DNA from 3 places in the Paenibacillus phoenicis genome. Region 3 is predicted to be linked to each of the others. Evidence: riboswitches for the same ligand, from Rfam matches in the RefSeq annotation. Region 3 holds a riboswitch; each other region holds the start of a gene.

Region 1 (4,216 bases), 770 kb from region 3:
CTGTAGATCTTCGACTGCAAAATAACGTTGATCAGCTGGTAGACGGCACCCATCGCCAGCATGGTTGCCCAGCCCAGCACAAACAGGTGCACCTGGAACCAGCCGGCCGGGGCGCGGATATCATCGCCGATCCAGCCTGTGAGTGACATCAGGGAGGTGGCGTGAAACAGGACGAATCCGAAGATTCCGGTGACGATAAAGAGAAAGGGCAGGCGGGACATGGCCGGCATCAGGTTCACCTCCTTAAGGTTTGCGAATTTGGACTTTGGCCGTCCCATCCGGTTGTTCTTCCACCGTATAGGTGCAGCCCAAGCTGTTTAATTCCTCGATAAGAAATACCGGTACCCGGTCGTTGTGAATATGCACCTCATCACCTGATTTGCAGCGATCCAAGGCTGCCAGCGTTCGAACCATCGGTTGCGGCGGTTCCAGACCACGGTTGTCCAGCGTGATGATGTTAGGGCTGGCGGCAGATTCGCCGGATCCACCCGTTGATGCCGGAGCAACCTCTGCGGTTGCTTCAACTGGTACGGATTCGTTTTCCTCTTCGAGCCATGCCTTGTTTTTCTTATGGACAAATGTCGTGATCCAATGCTCTTTGTCTAGCATCACCGCTTTGCCGACGAGTCCCTTCATTTTCAGAAGCTTGAGCAAAGGGGTCGGCTTGAAGGGGGCGTGAAGCACGAAGAGGTCGTCTTTTTCCAGCTTTTTGACAGTATCCATGATGAGCTGGAACGGCTCCAGTTTGTTCCGTAGTTGCTCTCGAACGTCCAGCTCTACAATTTTGGCGTCTTGTCGATTCATCCAACGTCACCTCGTTTATGAATTTGCGTGAAAATGGTATTTCATTAATGGCTCATCACCGGTTCTCCATGAACTGTCCCGTCCTGGCTTACGCGCAGGATCGCCGTAGCTCCGAGGTTAGCATCACCCAGCTGATGGGTCAAAATCAGATAATCGCCTTCTTCCGTGACGGTAAACTCAACGACTGCGCCGCCGCCGGCCGGAAGCAACACCGTTTGCATGCCGTACAGCTGATTGCTTGGATTCCCGTCCAGATAGACGCGATCAAAGGTCGTCCCAACCACATGGAACGAAGAAACATGATTTGGTCCCGCATTGATGACGTACAGCCGAACCTTGTCGCCGACTTTGGCGAGCAAGGGGTGTTCTTTTAACGTAAAATCATCGCCGTTGAACACAACATACTCCGGATCACCTTGTTGAAAAGCATCCAAATCATTTGCCGCATACCACTCGCTTTGGACGATCGTATATTCTCGGTCGATATCCGAGTCCGTAGGGTATCCGTCCTTCGGTTCAACGATGATCATCCCATACATCCCATTGGCTACATGCAGCAGTACCGGACTTGCTCCGCAATGGTACATGAACACGCCTGGCGTGTTGGCGGGATAAGTAAACGTGCCGTGCTCGTTAGGCATCACTTCAACGAACTTCTCGCTTGGAGCGGCATGGACCGCATGGAAATCCATCGAATGCGGCATATCTGGATCTAGGTTTTTTAAGGTAAACTCCAGCTGATCGCCTTGCTTCACGCGCAACACCGGCCCGGGGGCGGTACCGTTAAGTGTCCAGGCGGGATAAGTGACGCCTTCGGAAATCTCGATATCCGCTTGCTGCGCGGTCATTTCAATGCGGACGGTATGGCCTTCCCGTTGAATGATTGGCTCAACTGGCGGTGGATGGAGATGCTGTTCTTCCTCTTGCAGGACGGTATCACTGACCTGGGGTGTCTCCGATGGGAACGCAAACCATGCTGCGGCAATCATGACCAGACAGCACAAACTAAGCAATAGATGCTTCGGGATGTTCCGCGATTTCATCGGTCATTCCTCTTTCTATCTGAAATGGTTAAGCAATAACTCCTTGATGTACCTTCATCGTACGATGGGTCCGAAGACCGCATTGTGATAGGTATCACATGAAAGTTGTCGAAAATGTTGTCATTTGATTCCCATTCTCATTGCATAAATAAGTTAATTCCGATCTGTTTGATATTGTATTCGCGGGGCAGATGAAGTAAGATGGTAGGTATATTCCAACCGAATATAGCGGAAATAGGTGTTCCGGCCAAGATTGGCCGGAGCTTAAAAGGGAAGTCCGGTGCAATGCCGGCGCGGTCCCGCCACTGTAACGGAGGAGTCGGATGTGTGAGATGCCACTGGTGATGTAATCATTGGGAAGGTCACATCCGGCGATGATGCCGAAGCCAGGAGACCTGCCTATTTCGACAGCACTGCTGTACCTACGGGAGATAGGGAGGTGTTAAAGTTGCAAGCCATCGAACAACGGATCGAAGGTCCTCTTTAGCCATGCTATCGAGGACCTTTTTTGTGCTTTACGGATTGGCGCGTTTTGAACTTACCAATGGGAGGCAATGAATATGGGGAACTTTGTTAGCGGAAATCTGGGGTATCCCAGAATCGGAGGACAACGGGAATGGAAGAAGCAGATCGAGGCTTATTGGGCAGGAAAAATCACGGAGCCGGAGCTCCATGCTCGATTAAAAGAGATTCGATTGAACAACCTGCGTCTGCAGCGGGATCGGGGACTTGATGTCATCCCGGTGGGCGATTTTACGTATTACGATCACGTCCTTGATACAGCGACGATGTTTGGCCTAGTACCGGAGCGCTTCGTATGGAACGGTGACCAAGTATCGCTTGATCTGTATTACGCCATCGCAAGAGGCGACGACCAAGCGACCGCCAGTGAGATGACCAAATGGTTTAATACGAACTACCATTATATCGTGCCTGAGCTTGGGAACCGAGATCCCAAGTTGACCGTCAATCGGCCGCTGGCGGCTTATCTGGAAGCGAAACAGGAGCTCGGGATCAACGGAAGGCCTGTACTGCTTGGACTGTTTACTTTGCTGAAGCTGTCCAAGGGGGAAACGGCGGGGGAAGTCGAGACTTGGACCCGCAAGCTGCTGCCGCTATACGTACAGGTGCTGCGCGAGCTGAAGGCGGTGGGCGCGGATTGGGTGCAAATCGACGAACCGGCTATCGTTGTCTCTTTAAGTGAGGAGGACGTACACCGGCTTCGCTTGATCTACCAGGCGATCGCGCAGGAGGTTCCGGGACTGCGGCTGATGCTGCAAACCTACTTTGATGCGGTTGAACGATACGAAGATCTGATTGAACTGCCGGTGCACGGCTTGGGGTTGGATTTCGTACACGGCCGGGACGGTAACCTGGAAGCGCTCCGGCGTTACGGCTTTCCCGCTGGCAAGACGATGGGAGCGGGACTGATTGACGGGCGGAACATTTGGCGCACGGATTTAGATGAGGCGCTTAGCCTGGTGAAGACGATTTCGCTCCAGTCCGGAGCGCCGGATGTGATCGTGCAGCCTTCCTGCAGCTTGCTGCATGTCCCGGTATCTGCTGCAGGGGAAGAGCGGCTTAATCCGGTATTGCGCGATGCGTTGGCCTTTGCCGAGCAGAAGCTGGAGGAGTTGGTGAGCTTAAGCAGGGCGGCAAATGGGGAAGAACCAGAGCCGGTGCAGTTCGCCGAGAATCGTCGCGCCTTGGCTGTACTTGCCGCAGATCCGGCCCGCAGCCTTGCTTCGGTGCGGGAAGAAGCAGCGCAGACTGCAGCGGCTCCGGCCGAGCGCGCCAGCGATTTCGCCGATCGGCGGCGGAAGCAGCAGGCAAAGTGGCAGTTGCCGTTCCTGCCGACCACAACGATCGGCAGTTTCCCGCAAACCGCCGAGGTTCGGGCCGCCCGGCAGAAATGGCGTAAAGGCGAGTGGAGCCCAGAGAAGTACGAGGCGTTCATTCTAGCGGAAATCCGCAAATGGGTTGAGCTCCAGGAGGAGATCGGGCTCGACGTATTGGTGCACGGTGAATTCGAGCGCACCGATATGGTGGAATTTTTCGGAGAGAAGCTTCCGGGATTTGCGTTTACGCAAGGAGGCTGGGTACAGTCCTACGGCACGCGCTGCGTAAAACCGCCGATCATTTATGGAGACGTCGAATTTGCGGGGCCAATGACCGTTAAGGAAACGGCCTATGCTCAGAGCTTGACGAACAAACCGGTGAAAGGGATGTTAACGGGACCGATCACTATCCTAAACTGGTCCTTTGTTCGCAGCGACCTGTCCCGGGAGCAGGTGGCTTATCAAATTGCTCTGGCTCTGCGAAGGGAAGTCGAGGCGTTGGAGGAAGCGGGGATCGAGATGATCCAAGTG
Region 2 (4,216 bases), 4.1 Mb from region 3:
CGAAGGTGTCGATCTTGCAAACACGGGGGAACTCCGGACCAAAATCCCGAGGGAGAAGCTCGCTCATTGGCGGTCGGAGTATTTTCCCCGTCTTAGAATGGACTTGGTGGTAAAAACAACGATCCAAAACGAAGGTAATCTCAAAACGGATCGCATCAATACCCTCAGATAAAGTTCACGATAAGAAAAACGTCTATCGACGTACATTCAAAGTAGACAGACCGCGTTTAGCGGAAGTTTTTCTTACGATATCAGGATGCCAATCGCCCGAAGTTTATACTTTCTGATATCTTAAAAAAATCCCCTCCGGTCGCACCGTGAGGGGATTTTTGATGATCAAGAGATTATCCGCCGATAGCGGTAGCCGTGAAGACAACCGGCCCTACGACTCTGGCCGTGCTGTTGTTATCCTGATTTTCTACGATCAGCTGATAGTTTTGGACTCCGAGCGGGGCGTGTTCAACCATGTGCACGCTAATGAGACCCCAGTCGTTGAAAGCATCCTCCAGCTCTACTAACCCATAGAAGATTTCGGTGCCCGCTCTCCAGATGCGCACCAGGATATTCGGCGTATCGGTCAGCGCTTCAACGCCTATCGTTGCCTTCAACTCAACACGGTTGGTCAAGGACGCCGGATCGGCCGGATCAAGGAATACGGAAACTGCTGCAATCTGCACGCCCCCTACAACCGGAATCGGAATGTTAACACCATTGGTCACCGGAGTCACAACAGTCGAGTTGTAATCCAAAAGCGTTTTTGCCATACCATCTTCTCCCCTTTACTAAGGTATGCTCTATTCTATGTAAGAGAGAAAGAAGATTCTTAGATGAATGCATCAGTAGAATTGACTCATTTTCATACAAGCACAGGAGCAAGGAATAGGCATATGATGGATAAAAAAACTGGAGGTTATGTCAAACATGAGTTATGTTCCCGGACCGTACCCCGGCTTGTCGTACGCCGCTCCGTATGATCCTTACATCTATCCTCAACCTTACTTCGTTTACGGATATCCGCAGGCATTTCAACCCGCACGCTATCCCGACTATATCGAGCCCAGCCCGATCTATCCTGAATACGCACCGTCTCCTTCGCAAGACGACGCTTGGAACCGGCAGCCGCTTCAAGATTACGGGCAAAAGCCGTTTGTGATTAATATTAGCGATGCCGCCGAGCATAACCGGAACTTCCGGACCGCTCTCTGGACGGGCAAGCATTTCCAGGTCACTTTGATGAGCATTCCGGTCGGTGAGGATATCGGCTTGGAGATCCATCCGAACACGGACCAATTTGTACGCGTGGAAGAGGGTCGAGGCGTTGCGCAAATGGGCGATCGTGCGGACCACCTCACCTTCGTACGAAACATCCATGAAGACGACGCGGTCTTCATCCCCGCCGGCACGTGGCACAACATCATCAACACCGGCAACGAGCCGCTTAAAGTGTATGTCATTTATGCCCCGCCGCACCATCCGTTTGGCACGGTGCATCGGACAAAAAGGGATGCGATGGAGCAAGAGTAAGCGCACCAAGGAACAGGGAGGTTTCAGCAAACCTCCCTATTTGCGGTCACAATTTAGTGCTAAGCGCATGGAGAAAACAAAGAAACGGAGAAGAACTAACAAGCGAAGAGCAAGAGGTCACTCGGAAGATGAACAAGGTCCTTCAACAATTCAAAAACGCCCCCCGAAAACCTCGGAGGGCGCGTTATGCTTGCATATCAGATGCTGGTGAAGGGACTCGAACCCCCGACCCACGCATTACGAATGCGTTGCTCTACCAGCTGAGCTACACCAGCAGGTTCGTTTTTAGCGAACAAAATTTATTATACCGAGTTTTAAAAATAATGCAAGCACCAATTTCAAGAAATTATAGTTTCTCGCGCACAGAGCGCAGCTTCTGTTCGGAGGAGCTGGCTTTGTCGCGGCGATCATCGATCTTGATCGAGGTTGATACGCGGCCGGCACCGGATTGGAACGGCGCTTCGTGAATCGCGCGAATCGCAGTAAACACATCATCTAACGATCCTTCAATAATCGTGCTCATGGAGGTGAGGGTAAAGGTAATGCCCTTCTGCTTCTCCAACACCCGATGCAACTCGGCCACATAAGCGCTGAGGCTGGTGCTCCCCGTCCCGATCGGAATAACGGTAACTTCGGCGATAGCCATAATCGGCTCCCTTCTTTCCTGGTAATGGTTTGAATCAAATCCCTGAGCTGGTTTTCGTCCTACAGGTATATTCTAACCAACTCTCCTCTCTAAGATCAACCGAACCCGTCTGCTAATATCCTTACCGTCCCCAAAACTCACACACTCTGTAAAACCCGATCTAGTCCTCCAGTCCCATTTATAAATGTTCACAATTTTCTTCTGTCCCCCACTCTCCGCATCGTTGCGCGGACCGGAGATTTTCACGTGATTTTCAGTCTGCTTTCAATGGGAAAATCCCATTTACAAACACAATATCTTGGGCTATCCTTAGATCAACGCAACAAAATATAGTGTGAACGGGTGATCCGGCGGACAAGCCGCCGGAGCTTAAAAGGGAAGTGCGGTGCAAGTCCGCTGCGGTCCCGCCACTGTAATCGGTAGCTTGGTACTAAAGACGAGGCGTTCGCCTACATCGTCTTGAAGACCCAGCCGTTCGACTGACGATATGCCACTACAGCTTAATGCTTGATGAGCTGCGGGAAGGCGTCAGCAACGTTCCGAAAGCCAGGAGACCTGCCCGTTTGAAAGACACCGACGGAAAACCTGCGAGGATCAGGGATGGTGTCCGCTTGCCGCCGAAATGTTGGGGCCTTGATTTGGTCTGTCCACTTTTTTGCAGTGCATTCGGGCATGTCTACCTCGTTGGTTGGACATGCTCTTTTATTTTGAACCAAAGCTCGGTTTACAGGGAGGAGAAGTGTGTTATGGCATGGGTAAGCCAGACGTATACCGGCCGGGACACCTTGCTGGATGAAGTGATTCGGATGGGCGAGGAAATCGTCCAGAGCCGCAATCTTGAGGTGCTGCGCGAGAACGCCAATTTAAATGGAGAGAGCTTCTCCGGCAAGATGAGCAAATTCGGCAGCGAGTATTCCAAATGGTATGCAAGCCATTTCGTACTGCCAACTCGCTTGGTACAGGCCATTCAGGATAACATCGTTTATGTTCACGACTTGGATCAGTACGCCCTCGGCACAACGAACTGTATTTTTATCCCGTTTGACAAACTGCTGCGCAAAGGCTTCAACACCGGCAACGGCAGCGTACGTCCGCCAACTTCCATCATGACGGCGATGGCGCTGGTGGCGATCATTTTCCAATCCCAGCAAAACTCCCAATTCGGCGGTGTGTCCGCGAACAAGCTGGACTTCGATCTCGCCCCGTACGTAGCCAAATCGTTCGCCAAGTACTTCCGCAAAGGGCTGGATTATTTTGAAGAAGGCGATGCGAACGCTGATTTGGGCGACATCACGATGAGCCGCAGTGACCTGCGGGATCAGTATCCCAAGGCTTTTAACTATGCGCTCAAGGAAACCAAAAGCGAGACGTTCCAGGCGGCCGAAAGCCTGATTCATAATCTGAATACGATGTCGAGCCGGGCCGGCGGGCAAATCCCGTTCACCAGCATCAATTACGGCACATGTACCTCACCGGAAGGACAACTGGTCATCGACTCCCTGCTCACGGCCACGATGCGCGGGCTGGGCCATGGGGAAACGCCGATTTTCCCGATTCAGATTTTTAAATGTAAACAAGGCGTCAACCAGAATCCGGGGGAACCTAACTACTCCCTATTTCTGAAAGCGGCGGAATGCTCGGCCAAACGGCTTTATCCGAATTTCGCCAACCTGGACGCCCCACTCAACCTGATGTATTACGACCCCACGGATCCGGATACGGAATTCGCTACCATGGGCTGCCGCACCCGGGTGCTGGCTGACCGGTTCGGCCGCAATCGTCTGTCTGGCAAAGGCAACCTTTCCTTTAATACGCTGAACCTGGTCAAGCTAGGCTTGAAGTACGGCATCGCGTTGGGACACCGCAAAGAGCCCGACGAACGCGGCTTCTACCGCGAGCTGACTCACTATATGAATATCGCCCTGGAGGGATTGCTGCATCGCTTCTCGATTCAGGCCTCCCAAAAAGCGAAGGCTTCCGATTTCATGATGCGGGAAGGCGTCTGGGAAGGCGGTGAGCAGCTGGCGCCGGATGATCAGGTCGGCG
Region 3 (4,216 bases):
TCCCCTTTTCTGTATTACTGACTCGTACCCTTAACCTAAACTTGCCCGGCGCAGCAATAGCTGCGGAACGTCCGAATCCGGATGAACCACTTGATGGGCCTGAACTCCAAATACGGTTTCAACCAGCTCCGGTGACAAAATGCCGTCCGGCGCGCCTTGCGCCACAATTTGCCCGCCGCTCATCACTAAGAGATGGCTGCAAAACAAGGCAGCCAAATTCAAATCATGCATCACTGAAACGACGGTAAGTCCGGCATCGCGCTGCCATTCGGCCACCAGCTCCATAAATTGCATCTGGTAACGCAAATCCAAATAGGTTGTTGGTTCATCGAGCAGCACCAGCTCGGGCTGCTGAGCCATCACCTTCCCAAGTGCTACCCGCTGGCGTTGCCCCCCGCTAAGCGCACTCAGCGGACGATGCTCCAGCTCCTTCAGGTCGAGACGTTCCATAATTCCATCAATGAGGCGTTCGCCTGCCTTCGCCCCGCCGATCTCCTTGCCGCGCCAATCCTGATGGGCGAACCGCCCCATTTCCACCACTTCACGCACCGTAAAAGCCACAGCCGGAAGCCCGTCCTGCTGAAGGACGGCGACCTTGCGCGACAGCTCCTTGCGCGAATACGACGAAAGCGGTCGTCCGCTCAACGCAATCTCGCCGGCATCCGGCTTCTCCACGCCGGAGATCAAGTTGAGCAAGGTTGTTTTGCCGCTGCCGTTGGGTCCAATCAAGCCCCAAAACTCACCGGAGCCAACCTGCCAGTCCACACCGTGAAGCACCTCCAGCCGGCCAAACGCCTTGGCAACCCCAGACACCTTGATCAACGCAGCTCCTCCTCCCTCTGTTTCTTCTTCCGATACAACAGATACCCAAAGAAAGGCGCCCCCACAAAGGCGGTGACGATGCCCAGCGGGACCTCCGTTGGAGCCAGCAGCGAGCGAGCCGCCAAGTCGCTCCACATCATAAATATCCCGCCGCCCAGCGCCGACAAAGGAATGATCAGCCGATAATCCGGGCCGGTGATCAGACGGATCATATGCGGAACGACCAGGCCTACGAATCCGATTACCCCTGACACGGATACCGCAGCCGCCGTCATCAGTGTAGCAACGAGCAACACAGCTAGTTTGGTTCGTTCTACGGCCATCCCGGAATGGGAGGCTTGACGTTCACCTAAAGTCAGCAGGTTCAAATGTTTAGCCCGGCTCCAAAGGAATAAGGCTCCCAGCAGCAAATACGGCAAAAGGATGGCCGTATACGACCATCCGCGCAAGCTTAAACTGCCCATCGTCCAATAGTAAATTTCATTAATGGTTTTCTTCGACATTGCCGTTAAAAAGGAGACAACAGCCCCTAGGAACGATTGCATCACGACGCCGGACAAAACCAGACTTTCAATCGGCAGCCGTCCGTTCTCTCTAGCCAGCCAGATCACGATCCATAACGTAACCGCCCCCGCCAGGAACGCAACCATCGGAAGCGTAAAGATCCCAAACAGGGAAAACTGCCATCCGAAAAAGATCAGCACCGCCGCACCGATTGCCGAACCTGACGATACGCCCAGTGTAAACGGATCCGCCAGCGGGTTGCGCAGCACCCCTTGGAAGCCGGCGCCCGCTACGGCGAGCGAAGCGCCGACCAGCATCCCGAGCAGCACGCGAGGCAACCGGACCTGGACGACGATTTGCTCTGCTGCCATCGTCCAATCCGGCGTGATCAGGCGGTCTAACCCCGGGAGCCTGTGCAGCAAGATCGCCGCGATTTCTCCAGCAGGCACATAAACGGAGCCGATGCCGATGCAGAGCAGCAGCGTCACAACCAGGAGCAAGAGCCCGATGACTCCGTATCCGGCGAATTTGCCGCGCTTCATGGCTGGATCAAATCCGGGTGAACCGCCTTGGCCACTTCAATCAGCCCTTGCGTGACGCGAGGGCCCGTACGGCTCAGCAGGTTATCGTCCAGAGCGATAATGCGGTTCTCCTTCACGGCCGTAATTTGGTCCCAGCCTGAACGGCCTTTGATGATGTCCGCTAACGTCTTGTTATTTTCGTCAACAACGCTTTTCGCGTATAAAATGACGTCCGGGTTCGCTTGGATAATTTGTTCCTCATTGATCTCGGACCATCCCTTGACATCGGAAGCAACGTTGATGCCGCCAGCTAACGTGATCATCTCATCCATGAATTCGCCTTTGCCAACCGTCCATCCCGGAGAAAACTCGATGTAGACCTTCTTCTTCTGGTCTTCACTTAGCGAAGCTACCGCATCGGTTACCGTTTGGACCTCTTCCTTCATCTTGCCGACCACTTCAGCAGCTTCAGCCTGATGGTTGGTAATTTCGCCGATCGTCCGAATATGCTCCATTACTTCGTTGATCGTCTTCGGATTGGACTGGAACACTTTATATCCCATATCCGTCAAGTTTTTGACCGTTGCTTCATCGATCAGGCTCGCCGCAAGAATTAGGTCCGGCTGCGCCGCCACGATTGCCTCGACATTCACCTGGAACCCGCCCATCCGCGGTTTGTCCTTCACCGCTTCAGGATAATCATCCAGGTCGGATACGCCAGCGACCTGCTCGTCCAGTCCCAGTGCAAACAGCGTTTCCGTCTCCGAAGGCGCCAGCGAGACGATACGTTCCGGCGCGGCTTCAAACGTAAACTCTTTACCGGTAGAATCAGTGACGGTATAAGGGTAAGTCGTCTCTTGTGCCGCCGAATTGTCGGCCGCCGCGTTCGTTCCAGCGTTTTGCGTCGGTTGTGCAGCGTCCGCTGTGTTCCCTGTCCCCGGGGTGACGGCGTTATTGTTACCGCAGGCCGCAAGCACCAGCAGCAACGCCAGCAGCCACAGGCTTCCTAGTCTTCTCCAGTTTTTCATCTCCAGATCTCCCCTTGCTTTATTTTTCAGTAAATAAAGAAACGCCTTGTGTTCCAGCGGTACGTTGTGCAGCCGGCGGCGAAGAAGTCCGGCTAACCCTCTACCGGCACAAAGAAAAAACCCCAATCCTAGCGGATGGGGTTACGTCTACAAAGTCATGCTGTGCGCACGCAAAGCGGAGAGACTCCACGATGGCAGCGCCAAGCCATGATGCTCTTGGCAGAACGTTATCCTTTCCTCGAAGGACCGTCTTGAATTCCCGTGGCAGGTCTCCTGACTTCCAGGTCTCGACGAAAACTCGCCTTCCCATCTCCCTTCGCGGGCGACAGTGGCATCATGAGCTCGTCCCTGTTTACAGTGGCGGGACCGTGCCGGATTTGCACCGGCTTCCCTTTTAACCCGAAGCGGTACGGCATGCTTCACCGTTGCTCCAGGACCTACGGGCACAAATTGTACGCTTGTCTTAAGGCTTTCTTCTCTATTGGATTATAGGGGAAAAGCGGAGGACTGACAATAACTAATCCGTTATTCCTTTGTTTAGCCCCGTTCTAAAGACAAATCGGCTCCCAGGACACCAATGACTTCACCTTCCCGGACAATCGGCACGGCCAGCGTCATGCAACGCCGCTTGGTGATCGCGGAGATATACACTTCGGAGACGACCGTCTCTCCGGCAATCGCCTGGCGGAACCAGTCCCGTCCTTTGGCGTTAAGCAAGCCGGCTTCCGGAATGGATACGATAAAAGAGCCGTCCTTGCGGTTCGACCAGGCCGCTTCTAGACCAGGCTCTGCGGCTAACAGCTGCTCCAGTGCAGCCCGGTGACTAGCCGGCTCCAGCATGCGGAAACCTGGCTGTTCGGCTGCCTCCAGCAGCTTCCGGGCATAGGCTTGACCAAGGGCCACCGCGTCTTCGCCACCGGCAGCCGGATCCGCCCCGGAATGGACGGAGTTCAATGATACCATCAGTTCGCCCTGGGCCCGATCCAAGCCCACGACCACCGTCTGCAGCTTGGAAATATGCTCTCGCTCCGATTCCATCCGAGCCAGCGCTCCCTCCACATGGGTGATGCTCCGATTGAGAGCCTCATGCACCTCGCTTAGCATCGCCTCCATATTCCGCGTCAGCTCGGCTTGTTCCCGGCTTCGCTGTCCCGCCTCGGCAACCAGCCCGTTCACCTCTGCCACTTCATCCGCAATGAACCGGATGTCCTCCCCCATTCGCTTCATCAGCGAAATTCCTTCCAGGGCCGAGTCACGTCCCTCTATCAGCGTGGACTTCACACGCTCGACATCCGCCGAGATTTGCTGGAACAACGGGGCGGAGGAGTTGATCGCCCTGGT

What was found. A riboswitch is a leader RNA that binds a small molecule or an ion and turns the genes downstream of it on or off. The one in region 3 is predicted to bind cobalamin.
Region 1: it holds a riboswitch for cobalamin, as region 3 does, so the genes downstream of both, metE (5-methyltetrahydropteroyltriglutamate--homocysteine S-methyltransferase) here and U9M73_RS01545 (ABC transporter substrate-binding protein) in region 3, are expected to answer to the same signal.
Region 2: it holds a riboswitch for cobalamin, as region 3 does, so the genes downstream of both, U9M73_RS20685 (anaerobic ribonucleoside triphosphate reductase) here and U9M73_RS01545 (ABC transporter substrate-binding protein) in region 3, are expected to answer to the same signal.

Annotation. Positions count from the first base shown of each region.
Region 1 is NZ_JAYERP010000001.1:1,120,059-1,124,274, forward strand. Features, by position in the region: gene U9M73_RS05260 (hypothetical protein) at 1-230, opposite strand, end outside; gene U9M73_RS05265 (DUF2249 domain-containing protein) at 244-804, opposite strand; gene U9M73_RS05270 (multicopper oxidase domain-containing protein) at 849-1,847, opposite strand; cobalamin riboswitch at 2,067-2,264, shown strand; gene metE (5-methyltetrahydropteroyltriglutamate--homocysteine S-methyltransferase) at 2,408-4,216, shown strand, end outside.
Region 2 is NZ_JAYERP010000001.1:4,428,705-4,432,920, reverse strand. Features, by position in the region: gene U9M73_RS20710 (hypothetical protein) at 1-172, shown strand, start outside; gene U9M73_RS20705 (hypothetical protein) at 345-764, opposite strand; gene U9M73_RS20700 (cupin domain-containing protein) at 922-1,524, shown strand; tRNA gene U9M73_RS20695 (tRNA-Thr) at 1,727-1,799, opposite strand; gene U9M73_RS20690 (MTH1187 family thiamine-binding protein) at 1,871-2,170, opposite strand; cobalamin riboswitch at 2,494-2,747, shown strand; gene U9M73_RS20685 (anaerobic ribonucleoside triphosphate reductase) at 2,977-4,216, shown strand, end outside.
Region 3 is NZ_JAYERP010000001.1:352,849-357,064, reverse strand. Features, by position in the region: gene U9M73_RS01555 (ABC transporter ATP-binding protein) at 31-822, opposite strand; gene U9M73_RS01550 (FecCD family ABC transporter permease) at 819-1,868, opposite strand; gene U9M73_RS01545 (ABC transporter substrate-binding protein) at 1,865-2,875, opposite strand; cobalamin riboswitch at 3,122-3,332, opposite strand; gene U9M73_RS01540 (methyl-accepting chemotaxis protein) at 3,413-4,216, opposite strand, start outside.